3 regions of the Streptomyces sp. NPDC014733 genome follow, and region 3 is predicted to be linked to each of the others. Evidence: riboswitches for the same ligand, from Rfam matches in the RefSeq annotation. Region 3 holds a riboswitch; each other region holds the start of a gene.
What was found. Region 3 has a riboswitch for thiamine pyrophosphate ahead of thiO (glycine oxidase ThiO). Riboswitches for the same ligand answer to the same signal wherever they lie in the genome.
Positions count from the first base shown of each region.

Region 1: another riboswitch for thiamine pyrophosphate. It lies ahead of thiC (phosphomethylpyrimidine synthase ThiC); the one in region 3 lies ahead of thiO (glycine oxidase ThiO).
Region 2: another riboswitch for thiamine pyrophosphate. It lies ahead of ACF1BH_RS26170 (thiamine ABC transporter substrate binding subunit); the one in region 3 lies ahead of thiO (glycine oxidase ThiO).

Region 1 is NZ_JBIBYO010000006.1:171,556-175,827, forward strand. It holds gene ACF1BH_RS16720 (SsgA family sporulation/cell division regulator) at 1-339, shown strand, start outside; gene ACF1BH_RS16725 (YibE/F family protein) at 481-1,857, opposite strand; TPP riboswitch at 1,936-2,091, shown strand; gene thiC (phosphomethylpyrimidine synthase ThiC) at 2,086-3,879, shown strand; gene ACF1BH_RS16735 (aldo/keto reductase) at 3,955-4,272, opposite strand, start outside.
Region 2 is NZ_JBIBYO010000014.1:75,177-79,448, forward strand. It holds gene ACF1BH_RS26155 (phosphatidate cytidylyltransferase) at 1-780, shown strand, start outside; gene ACF1BH_RS26160 (hypothetical protein) at 917-1,132, shown strand; gene rlmN (23S rRNA (adenine(2503)-C(2))-methyltransferase RlmN) at 1,231-2,337, shown strand; TPP riboswitch at 2,371-2,493, shown strand; gene ACF1BH_RS26170 (thiamine ABC transporter substrate binding subunit) at 2,554-3,687, shown strand; gene ACF1BH_RS26175 (ABC transporter permease) at 3,723-4,272, shown strand, end outside.
Region 3 is NZ_JBIBYO010000005.1:399,575-403,846, reverse strand. It holds gene ACF1BH_RS15545 (Rv2175c family DNA-binding protein) at 1-6, opposite strand, end outside; gene ACF1BH_RS15540 (NAD(P)/FAD-dependent oxidoreductase) at 139-1,380, opposite strand; TPP riboswitch at 1,538-1,649, shown strand; gene thiO (glycine oxidase ThiO) at 1,647-2,876, shown strand; gene thiS (sulfur carrier protein ThiS) at 2,873-3,121, shown strand; gene ACF1BH_RS15525 (thiazole synthase) at 3,125-3,919, shown strand; gene pknB (Stk1 family PASTA domain-containing Ser/Thr kinase) at 4,045-4,272, shown strand, end outside.

The DNA.
Region 1 (4,272 bases), on a different contig from region 3:
GACAGCGCCGATCCGTACGCCGTCCGCCTCACTTTCGACCTACCCGGCGATACGCCGGTGACCTGGGCCTTCAGCCGTGAGCTGATGCTCGACGGGTTGAGCAGACCGTCCGGTGAGGGCGATGTGCGCATCGAACCTGCCGGAGGCGGACATCTCAGCGATGTCTTCATCAGCCTTCAAGTGGGCTCCGAACGCGCGCTCTTCCGCGTCAGCGCCCCACCACTGGTGGCGTTCCTCGACCGTACGGACCGGCTGGTGCCACTCGGTGCGGAAGAGGTGTGCGACACCCTGGAGGCGGCATTGGACCGCATCCTGTCCGAGGCGTCGAAGGCGGGTTGACCCCGCTGTCGCCGGCGGGCAGAGCCACCGCCCGCGCCCGGCCCGGACCGCTCGTCCCCCGCGGTCCGGGCCGAGTGCCGGTTCCGGCCCGGTCGGCGCGGCACCGCTCCCGCCGATGTCCGGTCCCGCCTCCGGTGGCCCTCAGACCTTGCGGCGCCGCCCGCGTCCGCCGCGGCGTGCCGCCGCCCGACCCCCGGCCGGTGGCGCACCGGCATCCCGGCCGGCGGCCCCGTTCACCTCTCCCGCGGGCCGTCCGCGGTCGGCCGAGACGACCAGCGCGGCCAGCAGCGTCGTCAGCGGCACCGAGGCGACCAGCCCGATGCTGCCGACCAGCGTCCGTACGATCTCTTCGGCCACCACCTCGCTCCCCGCGACCGCGCCCACTCCGCTCTGCGCGATCGAGAAGAGCAGCATGAGCGGGAGCGCCGCGCCGGCGTAGGCGAGGACGAGGGTGTTCACCACCGAGGCGATGTGGTCCCGGCCGATCCGCATCGCGGCGCGGTAGAGCGTGTGCCAGGACGCCGAGGGATCGGCCTCCTTCAGCTCCCACACGGCCGCGGTCTGGGTGACCGTCACATCGTCGAGCACGCCCAGCGAGCCGATGATGATGCCCGCCAGCAGCAGGCCCCGGATCTCGATGTGCGGGAAGAGGCCGTGCACCAGCCCGGTGAAGTCGTCGGTGTTGCCGGTCAGCAGCGCCCAGCCGATGAACACCGAACCGAGCAGCCCGATGAGCAGCAGCGAGGCGAGGGTGCCGAGGACGGCGACCGAGGTTCTGGCGGTCAGACCGTGGCACATGTAGAGCGCGATCAGCATGATGGCGCTGCCGCCGACCACGGCGACGACCAGCGGGTTCGAGCCCTGGAGGATTGCCGGGAGGATGAACAGCGTCAGCACCCCGAAGCTCGCCACCAGCGCGACCAGGGCCAGTACGCCACGCAGCCGCCCCACCACGACGACGGCGGCGGCGAAGAGCGCGGCCAGCACCCACATCGGGACCGTCCGGTCGACGTCGCTGATCGAGTACTGCAACTCCTTCGGCGCCTTGGGGGAGTACGCGACCTGGACCTCCTGGCCGGTGGAGTAGTGGCGCAGCGCGTCCGGGGTGACCACCGTGTCGAAGGTCCGTCCGGCGTTCTCACCGCTCGTCACCTTCACCGTCGCCACTTCGCAGGGGCCCTTGGCGGCAGCCGGGGGCCCGTTCGGCTGCTCTCCGGGGACGGGCTGCTCCTGGGCATGGACACTGGCGCAGTCGACCTCGGCGACCTTGGTCACGCGGGCCGACTCCTGGGGCTGGTCGAAGCCGACGCCGGACGGTTTGTGGCCGGGGGCGCCGCCCGGCCACAGCACCACCAGACCGACCGCGACGGCGACCGCGAACGGGATCAGCACCGCGGCGATGACCTTCCGCAGATGCCGGGAGACGGGCGCTGCCGGGCCGTGGCCGTGCGAGTGGCCGTGGCCGTGTCCGTGCCCGGGGGCAGGGGCGGCGGCGGAGGCGGGTGAGGACGTGTCGATGCCGGTCACCGCCCGATCATCGCAAGAAGTCCGGGCCCCCTGGCCACCTCGCCGTACCGGCCGCTACCGTGGTGGCACCTTTGCAATCGCGGGAGCTCGGAGCACCGGGCTGAGAGGGCGCTGACCTTCGTCCCGACGACGTTTCACGTGAAACGTCGTGGACGGAAGCCGCTGCGTCGACCGCCGAACCTGTTACCGGGTAATGCCGGCGTAGGGAGTTGGGTCTTCATGACTCTGCAGGATGCACGCACGCCCGAAAACGGCGAGTCCGGCGCGGACGGCTCCGTCAAGGAGTTCGGCTGGCACAAGGGCTACGTCACCGGATCACGCCCGGACCTGCGGGTGCCGGTCCGGCGAGTGCACCTCACCAACGGCAAGGACGTGACGCTGTACGACACGTCAGGTCCGTACACCGATCCCCAGATCGACACCGATGTCCGCCGTGGTCTGGCACCGCTGCGGGAGAACTGGATCATCGCGCGGGGCGACACGGAGGAGTATGCGGGCCGCCCGCCGCGCCCCGAGGACGACGGACTCAAGCACACATCACCCCGTGGTGGACTGCGCAATCTTGACGCGGTCTTCCCCGGACGTCCCCGCCAGCCCCGGCGCGGGCGGGGCGGCGCGGCGGTCAGCCAGCTCGCCTGTGCGCGGCGCGGCGAGATCACCGCGGAGATGGAGTACGTCGCGGTCCGCGAGGGCGTGACGCCGGAGTTCGTCCGCGACGAGATCGCGGCGGGCCGCGCGGTGCTGCCGGCGAACGTCAACCACCCGGAGATCGAGCCGATGATCATCGGCAAGAACTTCCTGGTGAAGGTGAACGCCAACATCGGCAATTCCGCGGTCACCTCGTCCATCGAGGAGGAGGTGGAGAAGATGACCTGGGCGACCCGCTGGGGTGCCGACACGGTCATGGACCTCTCCACCGGCCGCAACATCCACACCACCCGTGAGTGGGTGCTGCGCAACTCCCCGGTGCCGATCGGCACCGTCCCGCTCTACCAGGCGCTGGAGAAGGTCGACGGCAAGGCCGAGGAGCTGACCTGGGAGATCTACAAGGACACCGTCATCGAGCAGGCGGAACAGGGCGTCGACTACATGACGGTCCACGCCGGAGTCCTGCTGCGGTACGTGCCGTTGACCGCCCGCCGCAAGACCGGCATCGTCTCCCGCGGTGGTTCGATCATGGCCGCTTGGTGTCTGGCGCACCATCAGGAGTCGTTCCTGTACACGCACTTCGAGGAGTTGTGCGCCATCCTCGCGTCGTACGACGTGACGTTCTCGCTCGGTGACGGGCTGCGTCCCGGGTCGATCGCGGACGCCAACGACGAGGCGCAGTTCGCGGAGTTGCGGACGCTCGGCGAGCTGAACAAGGTCGCCAAGGCGCACGGTGTGCAGACGATGATCGAGGGCCCGGGCCATGTCCCGATGCACAAGATCAAGGAGAACGTCGACCTCCAGCAGGAGATCTGCGAGGAGGCGCCGTTCTACACGCTCGGCCCGCTGACCACGGACATCGCGCCCGCCTACGACCACATCACGTCGGGCATCGGCGCCGCGATGATCGCCTGGTGGGGCACGGCGATGCTCTGCTACGTCACGCCCAAGGAGCACCTGGGGCTGCCGGACCGCGACGATGTGAAGACCGGCGTCATCACGTACAAGATCGCGGCTCATGCGGCGGACCTGGCCAAGGGGCACCCCGGCGCCCAGGAGTGGGACGACGCCCTGTCGGACGCCCGCTTCGAGTTCCGCTGGGAGGACCAGTTCAACCTGGCCCTCGACCCCGACACCGCACGGGAGTTCCACGATGCGACGCTGCCCGCGGAGCCGGCGAAGACCGCGCACTTCTGCTCCATGTGCGGCCCGAAGTTCTGCTCGATGAAGATCAGCCGGAGCATCACCGAGCAGTTCGGCGGTGAGGACGGCGCCAGCCCCGAGGAGATCGAGGCGGGGATGCTGGAGAAGTCCAAGGAGTTCGCGGCCGCCGGCAACCGCGTCTATCTCCCGCTGGCCGACTGACGGTCCGCCCGCCGCACCGGGGCTCCCCTCGACGGGCGGCCCCGGTGCACCCCGCGTAACAGCCAACGCACCAGGTCAGCCGCGTACGACGGCACCTCGACCGGCCGGGCGCCGCAGCGGCGACGGGTTGAGCCGGGCGAACCCCTCCTGCCGTTCGTACGGGAAGTAGGGGTACGGGGCGGGCCGGGCGCTCGCGGCGTCGAGCCGGGCCGTCTGCTCGGGGGCGAGGCTCCAGCCGACCGCGCCGAGGTTCTGCCGCAGCTGTGCCTCGTCACGGGCCCCGATGATCACCGAGGAGACGGTGGGGCGTTGCAGCAGCCAGTTGAGGGCGATCTGCGGCACGCTCCTCCCGGTCTCCTCGGCGATCTCGTCGAGGACGTCGACCACCCGGTA
Region 2 (4,272 bases), on a different contig from region 3:
GGCGTCGGCCTCGGCGTGGTCATCCTCGCCTCCCTCTTCGTCTACAAGCCCGTCTTCATCGGCGTGATAGCGGTCGCTGTCGTCGTGGGCCTGTGGGAGCTGACCGCGCGCCTCGCGGAGCGCAAGGACATCCAGGTACCGCTGATCCCGCTCGCCGTCGGCGGCACCGCCATGGTGATCGCCGGGTACGTCCGCGGGGCCGGTGGCGCGTGGACGGCGATGGCGCTCACCGCCCTGGCGGTTCTCGTGTGGCGGATGACAGGGAAGCCGGAGAACTACCTGCGGGACGTCACCGCGGGCGTGTTCACAGCGTTCTACGTCCCGTTCCTCGCCACCTTCGTCGCCCTGATGCTCGCCGCCGACGCGGACGGGCCGCAGCGGGTGCTGACGTTCCTGCTGCTGACCGTCGTCAGTGACACCGGGGCGTACGCCGTGGGGTGGCGGTTCGGGAAGCACAAGCTCGCGCCCCGGATCAGCCCCGGCAAGACGCGTGAGGGCCTGGTCGGCGCCGTGCTGTTCGCGATGGTCGCCGGCGCGCTGTGCATGGAGTTCCTGATCAAGGGCGGTGCGTGGTGGCAGGGTCTGCTGCTGGGCCTCGCGGTCGCCGCCAGCGCCACCCTCGGTGACCTCGGCGAGTCCATGATCAAGCGGGATCTCGGCATCAAGGACATGGGCACTCTGCTGCCGGGCCACGGCGGCATCATGGACCGACTCGACTCCCTGCTGCCCACCGCCCCGGTCGTCTGGCTGCTCTTCGTGATCTTCGTGGGCGCGGGGTGACCTCCGCGCTCCACGCCTGACATCGCCTCCGTCACCGGGTGACGGGAAGCCCCCTGCCGACGGGGAACCGTTGGCAGGGGGCTTCTGCGTGTGCGCACGGGGCCACCGCATGGGGCGGCCGGCACTCCGGCGCCCCATGCGCGGCGGCCCCATGCAGCGGCCCGGCCATCGCGGAACTCCGCACGGGCACGACCGGGCACCGCACCGTCACGGCGGCGAGCTGACCGCGCACCTCGCCGCCTGTCTGCGCCATGCGCCGGTGGCCCCGTCCGCCTGCTCCGGGGCCATCTACGACATCACCCTGGGGCGTAGGGGGGCCGTCACCCACCTCCGTGAGGCCTGGCACTTCTGACCGCGGGCGGGCCGCCCCGTGCCTGCACATCCGGGGTGACCGCCCCCACCCTCGGGACGGCCCGGCCCGCCCTGGGGGTCTGCGACACTGGATGCACCATGCCGAAGCCCGGAGAACTCACCTTTGTCGCGCCGCGTGGGGCCAAGAAGCCCCCGCGGCACCTCGCCGATCTCAGCCCTGTGGAGCGCCGTGAAGCGGTGGCCGCGATCGGGGAGAAGCCGTTTCGTGCCAAGCAGCTGTCGCAGCACTACTTCGCGCGGTACGCGCACGACCCGGCGCAGTGGACGGACATCCCCGCTGCCGCGCGGGAGAAGCTGGCGACGGAGCTGCTGCCCGATCTGATGAGCGTGGTGCGGCACATCTCCTGTGATGACGACACCACCCGCAAGACCCTCTGGAAGCTGCACGACGGCACCCTCGTCGAGTCGGTGCTGATGCGGTACCCCGACCGCGTCACCATGTGCATCTCCTCGCAGGCCGGCTGCGGTATGAACTGCCCGTTCTGCGCCACGGGGCAGGCCGGTCTGGACCGTAACCTCTCGACGGCGGAGATCGTCCACCAGATCGTCGACGGCATGCGGGCGCTGCGTGACGGCGAGGTGCCCGGCGGCCCCGCGCGGCTGTCCAACATCGTGTTCATGGGCATGGGGGAGCCGCTCGCCAACTACAAGCGGGTCGTCGGCGCCATCCGGCGGCTCACCGACCCCGAGCCGGACGGCCTGGGGCTGTCCCAGCGCGGAATCACCGTGTCGACGGTCGGTCTGGTCCCGGCGATGCTGCGGTTCGCCGACGAAGGCTTCAAGTGCCGCCTCGCCGTCTCGCTCCATGCGCCCGACGACGAGCTGCGCGACACGCTGGTGCCGGTCAACACCCGCTGGAAGGTCCGCGAGGTGCTCGACGCGGCGTGGGAGTACGCGGAGAAGTCCGGCCGCCGGATCTCCATCGAGTACGCCCTCATCCGTGACATCAACGACCAGGCATGGCGCGGTGACCTGCTCGGGCGCCTGCTCAAGGGGCGACGCGTCCATGTGAACCTCATCCCGCTGAACCCGACACCCGGGTCGAAGTGGACCGCCTCGCGGCCCGAGGACGAGCGGGCGTTCGTCCGGGCCATCGAGGCGCACGGCGTGCCGGTGACGGTGCGCGACACCCGGGGCCAGGAGATCGACGGGGCCTGCGGTCAGCTCGCCGCCTCCGAGCGCTGACCCCGCGCTGGTACCGTGTGATCGAACAAATGCACATTCCGACAGGGGAGCGCCGCAGCGCTGAGAGTGCGGGGAGACCGTAGAGATACGGGGGACCCGCAGACCCTTGAACCTCGCCCGGGTCATTCCGGGTAGGAAGTTCGGTCATCACTCATGCTGTTGCGCCCCGTGCGGCGCCGCGCGAGACGCGTTCCGACGTGCCCCGTGCGGCGCCGCATGGGGCCGCGTCTCTTCCTGGCCAGCCAGGAGGAACATTCAGTGGGTCACACCAGCCGTACCACCACCCGCAGAGCCGCCGCGGCCGTCGCGGTCGCCGCCGTCACCATGGGCGGAGTCGCAGCCTGCGGCAGCTCCGGCAGCGACGCGGCGGACGCCAAGACCGTCACGCTCGTCAGCCACGACTCGTTCAACGCCTCGAAATCGGTGCTCGCCGACTTCGAGAAAGAGAGCGGCTACAAGGTCCGCATCCTCAAGGGCGGCGACGCCGGGAAGGCCGTCAACCAGGCGATCCTGTCCAAGGACAACCCGCAGGGCGACGTCTTCTTCGGCATCGACAACACTCTGCTCTCGCGCGGTCTGAAGGCCGGGATCTTCGCCCCGTACCAGGCCAAGGGGCTCGACACGGTGCCGGACGCACTCCAGCTCGACAAGGCCGGGCACCATGTCACCCCGCTCGACTACGGCGACACCTGCGTCAACTACGACCGCGCGTACTTCACCGCGCACCACCTCGTGCCGCCGAAGACCTTCAACGACCTGATCAAGCCGCAGTACAAGAACCTGCTGGTCACCGAGAACTCCGCGACATCCTCGCCGGGGCTCGCCTTCCAACTCGGCACCATTGCCGCGTACGGCCAGGACGGCTGGCAGGACTACTGGAAGAAGCTCAAGGCCAACGGCGTGGAGGTCGTCGACGGCTGGGAGCAGGCGTACAACGAACGGTTCTCCGGCTCTGCCGCGGGCAAGGACAAGGGCGACAAGCCGCTGGTCGTCTCGTACGCCTCCAGCCCGCCCGTCGAGGTGCTCGGTAAGAAGCCGGAGCCGAAGCAGGGCCCGACCGGCGTGGCCACCGGCACCTGCTTCCGCCAGATCGAGTTCGGCGGCCTGCTCAAGGGCGCGAAGAACGCGAAGGGCGGCAAGGAACTGCTGGACTTCCTGCTGAGCCGGAAGTTCCAGGAGGACATGCCACTCCAGATGTTCGTCAACCCGGTCCGCAAGGACGCCACCGTGCCCGCGCTGTTCACCAAGTACGGCGCGACGATCGACAAGCCGGCGACGGTGGCGCCGGAGACGATCACCGCGCACCGCGAACAGTGGATCAAGCAGTGGTCCTCGCTCGTCCTGAAGTAACCGCACGGGGCCGCCGCCCCATACGCGCCACCGCGGTGCGCATGGGGCTGCTGGCCCTGCCGCTCGTGTTCTTCGCGCTGTTCTTCGCCTACCCCGTCGCGGCGATCGTCGGCCGCGGACTCAGCGACGGCGGCCACTGGCAGTTCAGCCGGCTCACCGCCGTTCTCGGCGACCCGGACATCCTGCACGTCCTGTGGTTCACGCTCTGGCAGGCGGCCGCCTCCACCGGCCTGACGCTGCTCGTCGCCCTTCCCGGGGCGTACGTCTTCGCTCGCTTCGACTTCCCCGGCAAGCAGCTGCTGCGCGCCGTCGTCACCATCCCGTTCGTCCTGCCCACCGTCGTCGTCGGCTCCGCCTTCCTCGCGCTGGTCGGCCGCGGCGGGCTCCTCGACGACCTGTGGGGGGTGCGGCTGGACACCACGGTGTGGGCGATCCTGCTGGCGCACGTCTTCTTCAACTACGCGGTGGTCGTCCGCACCGTGGGCGGCCTGTGGAGCCAGCTCGACCCGCGGCAGGAGGAGGCCGCACGGGTGCTCGGCGCCGGACGGTTCGCCGCATGGCGCCGGGTGACGCTGCCCGCGCTCG
Region 3 (4,272 bases):
GGTCACAGGACAAGCGTGCCACCTCGCACTGACAGTCGGTAGCCGGGCGTCGCCGGAGAGGGCCGCGCGGGCGGCGCCGGAGCCCCGGCGCACGGTCCCCGCCAGGCGCCGGGCCCGTCCCCGTACGCCCCGTGCGGCTCAGCGGACCGCGGACTTGAGCGGGACGGACGCGTCGGCGGCCCGCACCCGGTCCAGGGCGGCGCCGCGCTCGATGAGGCGGCGTCCCTGGGCCAGGTCGCGGGGCCTGCCGACCGCCAGCAGCGCCACCAGGACGCCGTCGCGCAGCCAGATGACCGACCAGGCGGCGCCGTCCGGATCACCGCGCCAGACCAGCTCGTCGGCGCCGCCGTGGTCGCCCGCGTACTGGACGAACCGGCCGAACTGCTCCGACCAGAAGTACGGGACCGGGTCGTAGACGGTGGCCTCGGCGGGGTCGCCGGTGATGTTCTGCGCGACGGTGCGGGGGCCCTGGAGGGCGTTGTCCCAGTGGTGGATGAGGAGTCTGCGGCCGTAGCGGGCGGAGGGGAAGGAGGCGCAGTCGCCGACGGCGTGGACGTCCGGGGCGGAGGTGCGCAGCCGGTCGTCGGCGAGGACCGAGCCGTCCTCCGGCGAGAGCGCGATGCCGGAACCGGCCAGCCAACCGGTGGCGGGGCGGGCGCCGATGCCGACGAGGACGGCGTCGGCGGGCAGCGCGGTGCCGTCGTCCAGCACCACGCCCCGCTCCCCGACGGCGGCGACCCGCGCGCCGGTGCGCAGTTCGGCACCGGCCGCGGCGTACCAGGGCGTCATGTGGGCGGCGACCTCGGCGGGCAGCGCCCCGGCCAGCGGGCGGTCGGCGGCCTCGACGACGGTGACGGCGCAGCCCGCCTCCCGGGCGGCGGTGGCGAACTCGGCGCCGATCCAGCCCGCGCCGACCACGACGATCTCGCTCCGCCCGGCCAGGACGGGCCGCAGCCGCCGCGCGTCGTCCAGGGTGCGCAGCAGGTGCACCCCGGGGTGCCCCTCGGTGCCGGGCAGCCGCAGGGGTGCGGCCCCGGTGGCGAGGACGGCGTGGTCGTAGCGGACCGGGCCGCGCGCGGTGTCCAGCAGGTGTTCCCCGGGGCGGATGCCGGTCACCGGGTGGTCCAGTTCCAGCTCGATGCCGAGGGAGCGGAAGTCGACGTCGAAGGCGGCGCCGTCGGCCTTGCCCAGCAGGACCGCCTTGGAGAGCGGCGGCCGGTCGTAGGGCGGGTGCGGCTCGTCGCCGAAGACGGTGATCGCGCCGTGCCAGCCGTTCTCGCGCAGCGCGACGGCGGTCTGCACGCCCGCCATACCCGCACCGGCGATCACCACGCGGGGCGTGTGGTCAGGGGCCTGGGAGGACTTCCTCTGCTCGCTCACCCGGTCACTCTAGGACGGCGCGCGAAGCGGTCCGCAGCACCGCGCAAGGAGATCTCTGACACAGCGTTACGGACCGCTCCCCGCTCCCCCGGACGGCCCGTCCGCTCCCCGGGCGCCGCCTTACGGGGCCCGGGAGGCGGGTACTAGGGTGAGGCGGACACGCACTCGCGGGAGCCCGGCGTACCGGGCTGAGAGGGAGGCTGACCGGCCTCCGACCGTACGAACCTGATCCGGGTCATGCCGGCGAAGGGAGGGGCTGGACGCCCATGCCTCCATCTGCCACACCACCGAGCCCGACGGATCCACCGCACCCCGACGTCCTGGTGATCGGCGGCGGCCTCATGGGGCTGGTCACCGCCTGGCGGGCCGCGCGGCGCGGACTGCGGACCGCGCTGGCCGATCCGGAGCCGGGCGGCGGCGCGGGCCGGGTCGCGGCCGGGATGCTCGCCGCCGTCACCGAGCTCCACCACGGCGAGGAGACGCTGCTCGGCCTCAACCTCGCCTCCGCCCGCCGCTATCCGGACTTCGTGGCGGAGCTGGAGGAGGCGAGCGGCCTGGACGCGGGCTACCGCGCCTGCGGCACCCTGGCCGTGGCGCTCGACGCCGACGACCGCGCCCACCTGCGAGAGCTCCACGCCCTCCAGGTGCGGTGCGGGCTGGAGTCGGTCTGGCTGCCGGGGCGTGAGTGCCGGCGCCTGGAGCCGATGCTCGCGCCCGGCGTGCGCGGGGGGCTGCGGGTCGACGGCGACCACCAGACCGATCCGCGGCGGCTGACCGCGGCGCTGCTGGTGGCGTGCGAGCGGGCCGGGGTGGCCTTCCACCGCACCCGCGCGGCCCGGCTGACGGTCGCCGCGGGGCGTGCCACCGGCGCCGAGCTGGCCGACGGCACCCGGATCGCGGCGGGCGCCACCGTGCTGGCCGCAGGCAGCCTCAGCGGGCGGCTGGCGGGGGTGCCGGACGAGGTGCGGCCGCCGGTGCGCCCGGTGAAGGGCCAGGTGCTGCGGCTGCGGCTGCCGCGCATGCCCCAGGGGAGCCCGGCGTTCCTGTCGCGCACCGTACGGGCCGTGGTGCGCGGGGGGCCGCTCTATCTGGTGCCGCGGGAGAACGGCGAGCTGGTCGTCGGCGCCACCACGGAGGAGCTGGGCTGGGACACCACCGTCACCGCGGGCGGCGTCTACGAGCTGCTGCGGGACGCGCACGAGCTGGTGCCGGGCCTGACGGAGCTGCCGCTGGTGGAGACCTGCGCGGGGCTGCGGCCCACCTCGCCGGACAACGCGCCGCTGCTCGGCCCGACGGCGCTGCCCGGGCTGCTGCTGGCCACCGGGCACTTCCGCAACGGCGTGCTGCTGACGCCGATCACCGGTGACGCGCTGGCCGAGGCGCTCACCACGGGGCGGCTGCCCGAGGAGGCCCGCCCGTTCTCCCCCGACCGCTTCGCCCCGGGCGCCGGTGCGCCGGCCGCCCCGGGACGCGTCCTCCAGGAGCAGCAGGCATGACCCCACCGACCTCCCCCGTCCCGTCCACCCCCTCCGGCGCCCCGGTCACCGTCACCGTCAACGGCGCCGCCCGGGAGATCCCCGGCGGGCTGACCCTGGACCGGCTGGTGGCGACGTTGTCGGCCGCCCCGTCCGGGGTCGCCGCCGCCGTCAACGAGACCGTCGTGCCGCGCTCCCGGTGGACGGACACCCCGCTCGCCGCCGGGGACCGTGTCGAGGTGCTGACCGCAGTCCAGGGGGGCTGAGCGATGGCCGACGATCTCCTCACCCTGGGCGGTACGGACCTCACCTCCCGGCTGATCATGGGCACCGGGGGCGCGCCCAGTCTGGACGTCCTGGAGCGGGCGCTGCTGGCGTCCGGGACACAGCTGACGACGGTCGCGATGCGGCGGCTGGACCCGACCGTCCAGGGTTCGGTCCTCTCCGTCCTCGACCGGCACGGCATCCGGGTGCTGCCGAACACCGCGGGCTGTTTCACGGCGGGCGAGGCGGTGCTCACCGCCCGGCTGGCCCGGGAGGCGCTGGGCACCGACTGGGTCAAGCTGGAGGTGGTCGCCGACGAGCGGACCCTGCTGCCCGACCCGGTGGAGCTGCTGGACGCGGCGGAGACCCTGGTGGACGACGGTTTCACGGTGCTGCCCTACACCAACGACGATCCGGTGCTGGCCCGGAAGCTGGAGGACGTGGGCTGCGCCGCGATCATGCCGCTGGGCTCGCCGATCGGCTCCGGGCTGGGCATCCGCAACCCGCACAACTTCCAGCTGATCACCGAGCGCGCCGGGGTCCCGGTGATCCTCGACGCGGGCGCCGGGACCGCCTCGGACGCGGCGCTCGCCATGGAGCTGGGGTGCGCGGCGGTGATGCTGGCGTCGGCGGTGACGCGCGCGCAGGATCCGGAGCTGATGGCGCGGTCGATGCGGTACGCGGTCGACGCGGGGCGGCTGGCCTTCCGCGCCGGACGCATCCCGCGCCGCCACTTCGCGCTGGCGTCGTCGCCGCGGGACGGCCGCGCGGAGCTGGATCCGGAGCGCCCGGCGTTCTGACGTCCCGGGGCGGCGGGCGTATCCCGTCGCCCCGCGGCCGCTTCCGGTCACCGTTCGGCCGCAGTGCGCCCGTACGGCCGCCGGACTGGCGGCGGTGTCGGTAGGTCCTCGTAGACTCGTCTGCCGTGGATACGACCCTTCAGGACCCCCTGGTCGGGCAGTTGCTCGACGGCCGGTACCGCGTCGAGGCGCGCATCGCCGCCGGTGGCATGGCGACGGTCTACCGCGCCCTGGACACCCGCCTCGACCGCGTGCTCGCCCTGAAGGTGATGCATCCGTCGCTGGCCGTGGACGGCGCGTTCGTGGACCGCTTCATCCGCGAGGCGAAGTCGGTCGCCAAGCTGTCGCACCCC